3 regions of the Nocardioides sp. NPDC057767 genome follow, and region 3 is predicted to be linked to each of the others. Evidence: riboswitches for the same ligand, from Rfam matches in the RefSeq annotation. Region 3 holds a riboswitch; each other region holds the start of a gene.
The links. Region 3 has a riboswitch for cobalamin ahead of cobN (cobaltochelatase subunit CobN). Riboswitches for the same ligand answer to the same signal wherever they lie in the genome.
Positions count from the first base shown of each region.

Region 1: another riboswitch for cobalamin. It lies ahead of ACFVDI_RS12840 (ABC transporter substrate-binding protein); the one in region 3 lies ahead of cobN (cobaltochelatase subunit CobN).
Region 2: another riboswitch for cobalamin. It lies ahead of ACFVDI_RS24800 (prenyltransferase/squalene oxidase repeat-containing protein); the one in region 3 lies ahead of cobN (cobaltochelatase subunit CobN).

Region 1 is NZ_JBHVKJ010000021.1:26,026-30,477, forward strand. It holds gene ACFVDI_RS12825 (family 16 glycosylhydrolase) at 1-466, shown strand, start outside; gene ACFVDI_RS12830 (ABC transporter ATP-binding protein) at 463-1,230, opposite strand; gene ACFVDI_RS12835 (FecCD family ABC transporter permease) at 1,227-2,246, opposite strand; gene ACFVDI_RS12840 (ABC transporter substrate-binding protein) at 2,246-3,289, opposite strand; cobalamin riboswitch at 3,343-3,530, opposite strand; gene ACFVDI_RS12845 (NAD(P)H-dependent oxidoreductase) at 3,559-4,257, opposite strand; gene ACFVDI_RS12850 (sugar ABC transporter ATP-binding protein) at 4,436-4,452, shown strand, end outside.
Region 2 is NZ_JBHVKJ010000065.1:23,481-27,932, reverse strand. It holds gene ACFVDI_RS24810 (NYN domain-containing protein) at 1-631, shown strand, start outside; gene ACFVDI_RS24805 (glycoside hydrolase family 19 protein) at 647-1,312, opposite strand; cobalamin riboswitch at 1,381-1,513, shown strand; gene ACFVDI_RS24800 (prenyltransferase/squalene oxidase repeat-containing protein) at 1,579-2,652, shown strand; gene ACFVDI_RS24795 (hypothetical protein) at 2,646-3,263, shown strand; gene ACFVDI_RS24790 (CbiQ family ECF transporter T component) at 3,343-4,452, shown strand, end outside; gene ACFVDI_RS24785 (ABC transporter ATP-binding protein) at 4,452-4,452, shown strand, end outside.
Region 3 is NZ_JBHVKJ010000004.1:59,433-63,884, forward strand. It holds gene cobN (cobaltochelatase subunit CobN) at 1-1,772, opposite strand, end outside; cobalamin riboswitch at 1,806-1,951, opposite strand; gene ACFVDI_RS03545 (GNAT family N-acetyltransferase) at 1,929-2,492, opposite strand; gene ACFVDI_RS03550 (phytoene desaturase family protein) at 2,503-3,960, opposite strand; gene ACFVDI_RS03555 (alpha/beta fold hydrolase) at 4,098-4,452, opposite strand, start outside.

The DNA of each region.
Region 1 (4,452 bases), on a different contig from region 3:
GCGCATCCAGATCCCGCGCGGGCAGGGCATCTGGCCGGCGTTCTGGATGCTGGGCGGCCAGTTCCCGAGCACGCCGTGGCCCAACGCCGGCGAGATCGACATCATGGAGAACGTCGGCTACGAACCCCACCTCGTGCACGGCACGCTGCACGGCCCGGGCTACTCCGGCGGCAACGGCATCACCGGGCAGTACATGCACCCGCAGGGCTGGTCCTTCGCCGACACGTTCCACACCTTCGCGATCGACTGGCGGCCCGGCTCGATCACCTGGTCCGTCGACGGCGTCGCCTACCAGACCTTCACCACCGCCAACACCGGCGCCAATCCCTGGGTCTTCGACCAGCCGTTCTTCTTCATCCTCAACGTCGCGGTCGGCGGCAACTGGCCCGGCAACCCCGACGGCACGACCCAGTTCCCGCAGCGCATGGTCGTGGACTACGTACGCGTCTACGACTCGCAGCTCTAGGCGGTGACCGGGCCGAGGAAGCGGATGACGACGCCCTCGTCGTGGTGCACCCGGGCGCGAACTCCGTAGACCTCGGCGATGAGGGACTCGGTCAGCACCTCGGCGGGCGGGCCGCCGGCCACGACGCGACCCTCGGCGAGCACGAAGACCTGGTCGCAGTAGGCGGCGGCGAGGTTGAGGTCGTGCAGGGCGACGAGGCAGGTCGTGGGCATCCGGCGGACCAGCGCGAGCAGCGCCAGCTGATGACGTACGTCGAGGTGGTTCGTCGGCTCGTCCAGGAGCAGGATCTCCGGTTCCTGGGCGAGCGCCCGCGCGATCTGCGTACGCTGCCGCTCACCGCCCGACAGGGTCGAGAAGCGCTGCTCGAGGCGGTCGGCGATCCCGGCGTGGGCGGCCGCCTCCTCGATGACGGCGCGGTCCCGGGCACTGTCGGGCGCCCAGGCCGGGCGGTGCGGGATCCGGCCGAGGGCGACGACGTCGCGTACGCGGAGGTCCTGACTGGTCGTCGGTTCCTGCTCGACGACCGCGAGCCGGCGCGCCAGGCGGCGCCGGGACATCCCGGCGAGCGGGCTGCCGTCGAGGAGGACGCCGCCCGAGTCCGGCGGCCGGAGGCCGGCCAGGATCCGGATCAGGGAGGACTTCCCGGACCCGTTGGGTCCGAGCAGCCCGATGGTGGAGCCGTCCTCGACCTGGAGGGACACGTCGTCGACGACGAGTCGGCCGCGAGGGGCCCAGTGGACGCGTTCGGCCTCCAGCGCGATCATCGCCGGGCCCTCATCAGCACCAGGGCGAAGGCCGGCACCCCGACCAGCGCGGTCGCCACTCCGACGGGGAGCTCCTCGGGATCGATCACGGTCCGGGCGGCGGTGTCGACCCAGATCAGGAAGATCGCGCCGAGCAGCGCGGTGGCCGGGAGCAGCAGCCGGTGCCCGACCCCGACCAGCGCGCGGGCCAGGTGGGGGAGGACCAGCCCGACGAAGCCGATCGCCCCGGACGTGGCGACGATGACGGCGGTCATCAGCGCCGTCAGCACGAGGAGCACCGCCCGGATCCGCGCGACATCGACCCCGAGCGAGGCCGCCGCGTCGTTGCCGAACGCGAACGCGTCCAGCCATCCGGCGCCGAGGATGCAGCAGAGCAGCCCGCCGAGCACGATCACGCCGCACACGAGTACGTCGGTCCAGCTCGCCGAGGAGAGCGACCCGAGCAGCCAGAACAGCACCCCGCGCGTCTGCTCGGCGTCGGCCGCGGTGAACACGATGAATGAGGTGAGCGCCGAGCAGAGCTGGGTCGCGGCGATCCCGGCGAGGATGAGCCGGTCGGTGGTGCCGCCGGCGAGCGAGGCGAGCAGCAGCACGAGGGCGAACGACGCGAGCGCACCGGCGAACGCCCCGGTGGAGAGCCCGATCGCACCCGACCCGACGCCGAGGACGACGATCGAGACCGCGCCGGTCGAGGCGCCCGAGGAGATGCCGAGCACGAACGGGTCGGCGAGCGGGTTGCGCAGCAGCGACTGCAGGATGACCCCGCAGATGGCCAGGCCCGCACCGCAGATCCCCGCGAGCAACGTACGCGGCAGCCGCAGGTCCCACACGATGCTCTGCTGGAGCAGGGTCAGGCCGGAGGACCCGAGCCCGGCCCGGTCGGCGACGACGCCGTAGACGTCGGTGATGCTGAGGTCGGAGGGGCCGACGGTGATGGCGCCCGCCACCGAGGCGACCACCACCAGGGGAGCCAGCGCCAGCAGAATGCCGGCGCGGGGGACGCGGCGCGCCGACATCAGCGGAGGCCGAGGGCGGCCAGCTGGTCGGCGACGTTCTCGACCGCGTAGACGGTGCGGATCGAGGGATTGAGCTCGGCGCCGGAGACCGTCACGAAGCGGTCGTTGCGGACCGCGTCCATCCGGGCGGTGACCGGGTTGCTCTTCAGGTAGTCGATCTTGGCGCGAGCGGTCTCGGCGGTCTGGCTCTTGCGGGTCAGGTCGCCGAGGACGATGACGTCGGGGTTGCGCTCGGCGACGGTCTCCCAGTTGATCTGCGGCCACTCGTCGGTGGTGTCGTCGAAGACGTTCTCCACGCCGAGGGTGCGGCCGATGATGCCGGGACCGCCGCAGCAGCCGGCCAGGTAGGGCGACTCGGAGTTGGCGAACCAGTACATCGCGCTCACCTCACCGGAGGGCGCCTTCGTCCGGGCGGCCTCCAGTCGCTGCGACAGGTCGGCGACCAGGCTCTCGCCGCGTTCGGGGACGCCGAAGATCCGTGCCAGGTCGGTGATCTCCTGGAAGATCGTCTCGATCTCGAGGGGGTCGACACGGGTGCCGTCGTCGTCGCCCTCGTTGTCCTTGACGCACTCGGCGGGCGAGAGGTAGGAGCCGACACCCAGCTTCTCCAGGTCCTCCGGCGTGGTCACCCCGCCCTCGCCCAGGGTGCTGATGAAGGAGGCGGTGACGAAGTCGGGCTCGGCCTCCAGGACGCGCTCGTAGGAGGGCCAGTTGTCGGCGAGCCGCGGCACGCGTTCGTTGTCCTCGGCGAGCGAGTCGAGCACCGGGTCGGTCCACACCGCGGTGCCGGCCATCCGGTCGGCGAGGCCGAGCGAGAGCAGGATCTCGGTCGAGCTCTGGTTGAGCGAGACCGCCCGCTCGGGCGGCGCCTCGAGGGTGATCTCGCGACCGCAGTTGGTCAGCGTGAGCGGGAAGCCGGCGGTGCTGGCGGTGGCAGCCTTCTTCGCGTCGGCGGGCCGGTCGGCACCGCAGCCGGTCAGGGTGGCGCCGAGCGCCAGCACGGCGCTCGCGGTGATCGTTCGGATGGTGCGAGACAGGTGCACGTCGGTCCTCGAGCGGGTCGCGGGCTGGTGCGCGTCGCCCGTGCTGACCGGCAGCGGTCTGCTGCAGGGCCAGCAGGTCTTCGGACTCGGGATCGACCGGCGCGAGACGCCTTCCCAGACCCGAGGGCCCAGTGGCACAGTGTCCCGTCCGTCACCCACACCGCTGCGCGTCAGTCCCGGGCTCTCACCGGGTTCCCGTGCCGGGACTGCGTCCCGAGCGGCTGGCCCGAAGACCGTAGCAGGAGTGCCCGCCCGCCGCCGTGACGCCCTCAGCCCTCGCGATGGGCGCTGAGCCCGTCCTGCCCAGGTGCGACCGAGTCGTGGAGCTTGATCGTGTGGTCGTACTGCTCCTCGACCATCGGCCGGTAGGCGATCCGCGGCTCCGTCATCACACCCTCGAGACGTACGCTCAGGTCGGCCTCGATCCGTGCCATGACCTCGGCGTCGACGACGTCGGCGTCGGTGATCAGGTGCGGGCGCAGCGGGTCCATCCCGGTGTACCAGAACGTGCCGTGCAGCAGCGGCCACAGGACGTCCTCGATGTGGCCGCTGATCCCACGCGGGCCCAGGGTCGCGGCCCGGTCGCCGGCCGTGACGATGGTCAGGGCGCGCTTGCCGGCCAGGCCGCCCTTGCCGTACTTGAGCGGCTTGCCGGTCTCCGGGTCCGGTACGTCGAAGGCGAATCCCGACTCGAAGACCCGATCGATCCAGCCCTTGAGGATGGCCGGCACCGAATACCACCACAGCGGGAACTGCATGACCAGCAGATCTGCCTCCCGCAGGCGGTCCTGGTGGCGGCGTACGTCGGCCTCGCCCCGTTCCACCAGAAGTGGATTGAAACCTTCTCGATAGAGGTCGATCTCGTCGACGGTCCAGCCGGCCGCGACGAGAGCGTTGCGGCCCGCCTCCTGCAGCCGTCCGTTGAGTGACGAGGCGTGCGGATGTGCCCATACCCAGAGTGCGTGCATGGGTCTCTGAACGCGGTCTGACGCGGCAGGATTCCCGCGCGGATGTGGGTTGGCGTGGTGCCGGTCTGACGGCAAAGTCCGAACCTCGCTCAAATTAGCGGCCGAAGAGTGTTGACGTATGTGATTGCCATCACTAGCGTAAACCAGGCTTGAAACCTTTCAATTCGAGGAGCTGCCCATGCCGGACACACCCGC
Region 2 (4,452 bases), on a different contig from region 3:
GACCAAGCCCGAGCTCAAGGGCTGGATCGAGGAGCTGCACGACGCGGCCATCCGGCCGATGCAGCAGTTCGACCTGACCGCCCACAAGAACGCCTCCGACATGGCGCTCGCCATCGACGCCGTCGAGCTGCTGCACGCGGCGATCCCGGACGCGTTCGCGCTGGTCTCCTCCGACTCCGACTTCACCCCGCTGGTGCACTACCTGCGCGAGAAGGGGCGCGCCGTCTACGGCTACGGCCGGGAGAAGACGCCGGCCCCGTTCAAGAGCGCCTGCACCCGGTTCACCGTGGTCGAGAAGCTCGGCGGCTCCGAGGAGGAGACCGACACCGACTCCGAGGCCGGCGCCACCCCCGCCCGCAAGCAGTCCTCCTCGGCGACCACGGGACAGGTCCTGAAGCGCAACGCCCGGTTGATCCAGCTGCTGCGCAACTCCATCGCCGCGGCCGCCGACGACGACGGCTGGGCCCTGGTCGGCACGGTCGTCTCCCGCATCCGCAACCAGTCCTCCGAGGACCCGCGCAACTACGGCTACGCCACCTGGACCAAGCTCATCAAGGCGATCGACCTCTTCGAGCTCAAGGACGAGGGCACCTCGGCGATCGCGGTCAGCGACAAGCGCAACAAGAAGTGACGTACGTCTGCAGGTCTAGGACGCGTCCGCGGTGAGGTCCTGGTCGTCTGCCTTCTTCGGCTTCGGGCGGGTGCAGTCGATCCCCTTGGGAACCGAGCCGTCGAGGTGCTTCAGCGCGGCCTTGAAGTCGCGGCAGCGCTCGGCGTCCTCCTCCTTGTTGGCGGGATAGCCGATCGCCGCGTTGACCTTGCCCATCTCGAGGGCGTCGGCGAGCGGGTTGATATCGCGGGCGACGGTCCAGTACCACCGCGAGATCGGCGCGCTGTGGTCCAGGGACCGGGCCAGCTCGGGGCGGCGGCGAAGGTCGATGCCGAAGTAGGCGCCGGCGTCGGTGTAGTTGGCCTCGCCGGTCAGCTGGATGTAGCCGCGGCCGGCGTACTTCCGCTTGTCGTGGGGGCCCTTGGCGTCGTGGTGGAAGGAGCTCTCGTTGGCGAGCGTGGCCAGGTAGGCCGCCTGCCGGTAGGAGGTCGTGATCCGGGCGTCGGACATGGCCCGGTTGAGGGTCGGCAGCCCGGTCTCGACGGTCTTCCTGTCACCGACCTTGTCGCCGAACATGGCAACCAGATCGGCGTACGTGACCGAGGTTCGAGCCGGTGCCGCGACGGCCGTCGTGGCTGGGCAGAGGGAGAGCACGGTGGCCGAGATCGAGGTTGCGACAAGGCCGAGAATCCTGTGGCGCATGGGGACAGAGTGACTGCTCGACGGCGATCCCGCAAGCAGGGACGACCCGGCATAAGATGACCCCCGAATCAAGCAGAGCCTCAATCAACACACGCCGTGGTGGGGGAAGCCGGTCGAATCCCGGCGCTGACCCGCAACCGTAGGCCCAGGACATCGGGTCCTGGGCGAGCCGGAGCACCTGCCGACGGGCGCGTACTGACCTGACGCTGTCGTGGAAAGCAGCGGGTCGGCCCTGGGCCTTCCCGACGAACAGCGCGGAAGGAACCATGAAGAAGACCGTCATCGGTGGCATCGCCGCCGCCCTCGCCCTCACCTCGCTCGCCGGCTGCGGCGAGAAGGCCGTCGAGGAGGGGGAGAAGCCCACCTACGACGCGAAGGTGTCGACCTCCGTGGCCGACTGGCTCGTCGCCCAGGCGCCGAAGGGTGTGGCCCGCAACGCGCAGTACGGCACCGACGACTTCGGGCTCAGCGCCGACATCGGGATCGCGCTGGCCGAGGTCGGTGGCTACGACGAGGAGATCGCCACGATCGCCGCGGCCGTGATGGAGAACAAGTCGGCTTACACCTCGCCCGGGTTCGGCACCGTGACCTCGGCCGGGGCCACCGCGAAGGCGCTCGTCCTCCAGCAGAACATCGACGCCTCCGACCCCGGTCTGCTGAAGCAGCTCGAGGGCACCGTCGGTGAGAACGGCCGCATCGCCGACAAGCTCGACCCCGAGAACAAGGAGGCGGCCGACTACTCCAACACCATCGGGCAGTCGTACGCCGTCTGGGCACTGAGCAACGCCGAGAGCAAGAAGGCCACCGCCGCCGCGGATTTCCTGGCCGGGCAGCAGTGCGAGGAGGGCTGGTTCCGGGTCACGTTCACGGCTGACCCCGCGGCCGCCGACCAGACCTGCGACGGTGACCCGAAGGCCGCTCCGGATGCCGACGCCACCGCGTTCGCGTTGATCGCGCTGTCCTCGGTCGCCTCTCCCGAGGCCGAGAAGGCCGTCGAGGCTGGCGTCGAGTGGCTGAAGGAGACCCAGGCGGAGGACGGTTCGTTCAAGGCGGCGACCGGCAACATCGCCAACTCCAACACCACCGGCCTGGCCGGGTGGGCGTTCGGTCGCGCCGGTGAGACCGATGCTGCCGAGAAGGCCGCGACCTGGGTCTCCGAGCACGTCGTGACCTGCGGTGACGACATCGGGGCGGTGGCCTACGACGACGCCGCCCTGGCCGAGGGCAACACCAAGGGGCTGACCAAGGAGTCCGAGGGGATGTACCGCCTCGCGGCCGCCCAGGCGCTGCCATCCCTCGTCTTCCTGCCCAAGGACGCGACCACGAAGACCGCGTGCTGAGCCTACGGTCCGCGATGGTGGCCCTGGCGATCCTCGCCGGGGCCACCGCACCCGTCCTCACCCCGGCTTCGGCTTCTGCCGCAGAGGCATGTGACGGCGTCACCGTCGTCGTCGAGCCCAACGCGCTGGGCGGCGACCCCGAGGTCACCTGCGTCCGGCCCGAGGAGGGCGACACCGGTGCCGACCTCTTCGAGAAGGCAGGGCATCCGCTCACCTACGTGACCTCGATGCCCAGCGTCGTCTGCCGTGTCGACGGCCGGCCGAAGACCGCCGGCTGTGCCCAGATGCCTCCCGCCGACGCCTACTGGTCCCTGTGGGTCACCGACGAATCCGGGGCCTGGAGCTATGCCTCCAGAAATGTTACCGAAATCAGCGTGACCTCCGGGCAGGGTGTTGCGTTCACGTGGATAGACGACGATGTCGTTACCGCTCCGGCGACGGTGCTTGGGGATGCTGTGGGGGCGCCCTCAAGCCCGTCGCCGGAGTCATCTCCGGAGGACTCACCCTCTGACTCGACCTCCGAGCCCCGGCAGCTGCCCGTCTGGGTCGCTCCCGCCGGGATCCTCGCCCTCTTCTCCGTCGCCGGTGTCGTCTGGTGGCGTCGGCGATGAGCGAGCGTCAGCGAGCGAACAATGGATCTTTCATCGGACCGCGTCCGTACCCTGGCGCATGCGCTACGGAGGCGGTCCGATGAGCACCTTGATTCGCGAGGCCGCGATCGCGCGCCTGCCCCGTGATCTGCACCCCGTCGCCTGGTGGGTGTGGGCGATCGGGCTGGCTGCGTACGCCTCCTTCACCACCAACCCGCTGCTGCTCCTGCTCTTGGTGGGGGTGGTCTCGGTCGTGGTCGCGGCCCGTCGCGGTGAGCAACCGTGGGCGAAGGCGTTCCGGCTCTACGTCGGCCTCGCCCTGTTCATCGTCGCGACCCGGGTGCTCTTCAGGGTGCTCCTGGGCGCCGTGCCGGGTCATGTGCTCATCGATCTGCCCGAGATCCCGCTTCCCGATTGGGTGCTCGGGATCCGGCTGCTCGGGCCGCTCACCCGCGAGGCGCTGCTCGCGGGCCTCTACGACGGTATGCGGCTCGGTGTGATCGTGATCTGCGTCGGTGCGGCCAACGCACTGGCCAACCCGAAGCGACTGTTGCGGTCGCTGCCGCCCGCGCTCTACGAGATCGGCACCGCCGTGGTGGTGGCGGTGACCGTGCTGCCCCAGCTGGCCGAGTCGGTGCAGCGGGTCCGCGCCGCGCAGCGGCTGCGGGCAGGGGCGACCGGAAGGGTCAAGCGGCTGCGCCGCTTCCTGGTGCCGGTGCTCGAGGACGCCCTGGAGCGGTCGATGGCGCTGGCGGCCGGCATGGACACACGCGGCTACGGACGTACGGCCGGGATCCCGGCTGCCACCAGGCGGGTCACCTCGGGGCTGATGCTGGTCTCGCTCGTGGGTCTCTGCGCCGGCGTCTACGCGGTGCTGGACGGGACCACGCCCGGCTGGCTGGCGGCCACCATGCTGGTGCTCGGCGTCGGCTCCGCGGCCATCGGGCTGAGGCTGGCCGGTCGCCGGGTGTCGCGGACCGTCTACCGGCCCGACCGGTGGCGCTGGCCGGAGGTCGTGGTGGCGCTGAGCGGCGTGCTGGTCGCGGTCGTGGGCTGGTGGGTCGCCCGGTCGCAGGTCCCGGTGGCCTTTCCCGGGGTGAGCACCGCGCCCGGGGTCACGCTGACGGCCATGGCAGGAGTGCTCGTCGGGCTGGTCCCGGCGGTCGCCGCGCCGGTGCCGGCATCACTCGTCGAGGAGGAGACAGCCGCA
Region 3 (4,452 bases):
CCGTAGGACTCCGCACGGGCCATCGGCGGCACCAGGTGGTCGACGATCGTGGCGTGCGCGCGGCGCTTGGCCTGGGCACCCTCGCCGGGGTCGTTGACCAGGAACGGGTAGATCAGTGGCATGTTGCCGATGGCCGCATCCGGGCCGCACGACGCCGACAGCGCTGCGTTCTTGCCCGGCAGCCACTCCATCGAGCCGTGCTTGCCGAGGTGGACGACGGCATCGGCACCGAAGCCGTGCTCGAGCCAGCGGTAGGCACCGAGGTAGTGGTGGCTGGGAGGAAGATCCGGGTCGTGGTAGATCGCGACCGGGTTCTCGCCGAACCCGCGCGGCGGCTGGATCAGGATGACGATGTTGCCAGCCTGGAGCGTGGCGAGCACGAGCTCGCCGGAGTCGTTGACGAAGAGTTCGCCTGGCGTCGGGCCCCAGGTCTCGACCATCTGCTCGCGCAGGTCGGCGGGAAGGTCCGCGGTCCACTCGTCGTAGTCGGCCTTGGAGATCCGGACGTGGGCGTCGGTGAGCTGGGCGTTGGTCAGCCACTCCTCGTCCTGGCCGCCGGCCGCGATCAGGGCATGGATCAGCGCGTCGCCGGCGGCGGTGTCGTCGGAGCCGTCGAGGATGCGTACGACCTCGTTGTCCTGGCCCAGGTCGTAGCCCTCCTCGCGGAGCCGGCGCAGCATCCGGATCGCGGAGACCGGGGTGTCCAGGCCGACCGCGTTGCCGATGCGGGCGTGCTTGGTGGGGTAGGCGGAGAGGACGAGGGCGAGGCGCTTGTCCTGGTTGGGCGTGTGGCGGAGGCGGGCGTGGTTGACCGCGATCCGGGCCACGCGCGCGGCCCGCTCGGGATCGGCGACGTAGTGGGGGAGGCCCTGCTCGTCGAGCTCCTTGAACGAGAACGGCGCGGTGATGATCCGGCCGTCGAACTCGGGGATCGCGATCTGGTTGGCCGAGTCGAGCGGCGTCACGCCGTCGTCGGAGGCCTCCCACTCCGCGCGCGAGCTGGTCAGGCACAAGCCCTGGAGCACAGGGATGTCCAGCGCTGCCATCCGCTCTACGTCCCAGGCCTCGTCCTCGCCGCCGGCGGAGGCGGACGCGGGCACGGACCCGCCCGCCGCGAGCACGGTCACGATGAGCGCGTCGAGGGTGCCGAGCGCCTCGTAGAGGTCGTCGGGTGCCGAGCGCAGCGACCCCGCGAAGACGGGTACGCCGGTGGCTGCTCCGGTCGCGTCGATGGCGTCGGCCAGCGCGTGCGCGAACGCGGTGTTGCCGCTGGTCTCGTGGGCGCGGTAGTAGAGGATGCCGATCCGAGGCCGGGTGTCGTCGGCTTGTGACGGGCGCTCCGCGAACCCCCAGGCCGGCACCTGCGCCGGCGGCTCGAACCCGAACCCGGTCAGCAGGACCGTGTCGGAGAGGAACGCGTGCAGCTGGGCAAGGTTGGCCGGACCACCTTCGGCGAGGTAGCGGTGGGCCTCCGCGGCGACGCCCATCGGCACCGTGGAGTGCTCCATCAGCTCGGCGCTCGGCTGCTGCTCGCCGCCGAGGACGACCACCGGGGTGCCGCGCTCCTTGACGGCGCTCAGGCCGTCCCACAGGTCGGTGGGGGAGCCGAGCAGGCGGAAGACCACCAGGTCGGCCTCGGCGACGACGGCATCGAGGTCGGTCGCCCGCGACGGGTTCGCCCAGGCGTAGTCGGCGCCGCTGGCACGGGCCGAGAGCAGGTCGGTGTCCGAGGTGGACAGAAGGGCGATGCGTACGCGTGCAGGGTCGGCCATGCCGGGGTCCTCCTAGGGGTTCTCGCCCCGTCGATCGGTCGGATAGCCCGCGGCCAGTGTCTGGCTGTGTCCGTGCCCAGCAGCTGTACGGACATCACAGTGGCGGAACCGCCCCGGACTCTCACCGGGTTCCTGCGCCACGAGCGTGCTCGCAGCCTACCCCGCGTGGCGCGCGAGCCAGGCCTCGCGGGTGATCTCGTACTCGACCTCTCCCTCGGTGTGCCCGGCGAGCGGCTCCTCCCAGTCCTGCTGGAAGCCACGCACGAAGCTCATCCCGACCGAGACCATCGTGGCCCGGGAGGCCTCGTTGACGGCCATCGTCTGCGCGATCACTCGCTCGATCCCGAGGTCCTCGAACCCGTGACGGAGCAGCTCGAGCGAGCCCTCCTTCGCGTAGCCCTTGCGCCAGTGGCGCTGTGGGAGCCGGTAGCCGAGCTCGGCCGCATCGGTGCGCGGCGGGTTGTCGGGCAGCTCGAACATGTAGAGCCCGACGGCCTCACCCGCCGCCGAATACCCGACCCACTTGCCCAGCGCCTCCGTCTCCCGCGCCGAGCGGAGCCACTTGTGCATGCGCTCCTCGGTCTCCGCCGCCGTCAGCGCACGCGTGAACAGATGGCGCAGCACCACCGGATCGGAATTGAGGTCGACCAGGAAGGGCAGGTGCTCCTCGCTCAGTGGGACCAGGTCGAGGCGCTCGGTGCGCAGGCGGGCTTGCGGCATGGGCGAGACGTTAGCCAGGACGTACGCCGCTGGCACCTGGTTTCTCGGCCACGCCGAGGTGGCGCAGCGCGCGGCGGGCGGCGTGGTAGCCGCACATGCCGTGGACGCCCGGCGCCGGCGGCGTCGCCGAGGAGCACAGGAACATCCCCGGGATGCCGGTGTCGTAGGCGGCGAGGGTGGGGCGGATGACGAGCTGGCGCAGCGTGTTGGCGCCGGTGGAGATGTCACCGCCGACGTAGTTGAGGTTGTACGCGGCATAGTCGGCCGGCGTGGTGACGTGGGTGTCGACGATCTGCGAACGGAAACCAGGGGCGAAACGCTCGATCTGGGCCAGGACCACGTCGGTCGCGTTGCCCTCGTAGGCGTGCGGGACCTGGGCGTAGGCCCAGACCGGGTTGAGGTCTGCTGTCGAGCGGGACGGGTCGGCGACGTACTGCTGCCCAAGCAGAACGAACGGTCGCTCCGGCATTCGGCCGACCGCGATCTCCCGCTCGCTTGCTGCCACCTCCTCGATCGTGCCGCCCAGGTGGACGGTCCCGGCGCGGCCGATCTCCGGGTCGCGCCAGGGGATCGGGCCACGGACGGCGAGATCGACCTTGTACGCCGAGGGTCCGTGCTGCCATCGCCGCATCGCCCGGCGCTGCCGTCGGGGAAGGGCCTCGCCGACGATGTCGGCGAAGCCTCCCGGGCTGGTGTCGAACAGGGTGGCGTCGGCGTCGGGCAGGTCGGCGAGGCTGCGGACGGTGGTGCCGGTGACGATGCTGCCGCCCAGCTCCTCCAGCAGCCCTGCCATCGCAATGGTGATCGCCTGCGAGCCGCCTTCGGCGACCGGCCATCCGTGCCGGTGACCGCTGACGATGAGCATGGTGCCCACGGCGGCCGTGCCGGGGCGGTCCAGGGGGTGGAAGGCGTGGGCGGCGCACCCGGCGAAGAGAGCCTTGGCCCGATCCTCGCGGAACGCCCGGGCGAGCACGGTGGCCGGGGGAACGGCCCGCAGGCCGAAACCGGCCATCCGGAACGGGTGCCGCGGCGGGCGCAGGATCGGGCCGAGGATGTGGTCGGTGATCGCGTCGAAGCCGCGTACGACCGGGCCGAAGACCTGCTGCCAGCGCTGACCGTCGACCCCCAGCCCCGCCCCGGTCTCCTCGACGGAGCGATGCAGCAGCGCTGCCTCGTCCCCGTCGAGCGGATGGGCGAGCTCGACCTCGGGGTAGCGCCAGCGCAGCCCGTATCTGTCCAGCTCCAGCTCGCGCAGGAGCGGTGAGGCCACCCCGAGCGGGTGGATCGCCGAGCAGATGTCGTGCCGCAGCCCGGGGACGGTCAGCTCGGCGGTGCGGGTGCCACCGCCGACGGTCTCAGCGGCCTCGAGGACGGTGACCCTCACGCCGTGCTGCGCGAGCACGATCGCTGCCGCCAGGCCGTTGGGTCCGGCTCCGACGACGGTCGCGGAACGTGGCTTCATGGCCATGTTCTTACGCTGGTCGAGCCGCGAGCGCCAGCGAGCGTGTCGAGACCAACACGGTCCCCTCGTCGCTCGATAGGACTGTGTTGGCCTCGACACGCCGTCGTTCGTTCCTCACGACGACGGCTCGACCGGCGGGACGGTCATTCGTTCAGCACCCGGTTGGCGACGGCAAACGCGGTGTTGGCGGCGGGTACACCGACGTAGATCGAGGTCTGCAGGAGCACTTCGACGATCTCCTCGCGGGTCAGCCCGTTGGTGAGGGCGGCGCGCAGGTGGAACTCGAGCTCCTCGAAGTGGCGCCCCGCGACCAGGGCGGTGAGCACGCCGATCGAGCGGTCCCGGCGCGCGAGGCCGGGGCGGGTCCAGATCGTTCCCCAGGCATAGCGGGTGATCAGGTCCTGGTAGTCGCGGTTGATGTCGGTGATCGCGGCGGTGGCCCGGTCGACGTGGGCATCGCCGAGCACCTGACGACGTACGTTCATCCCGGCCGCATAG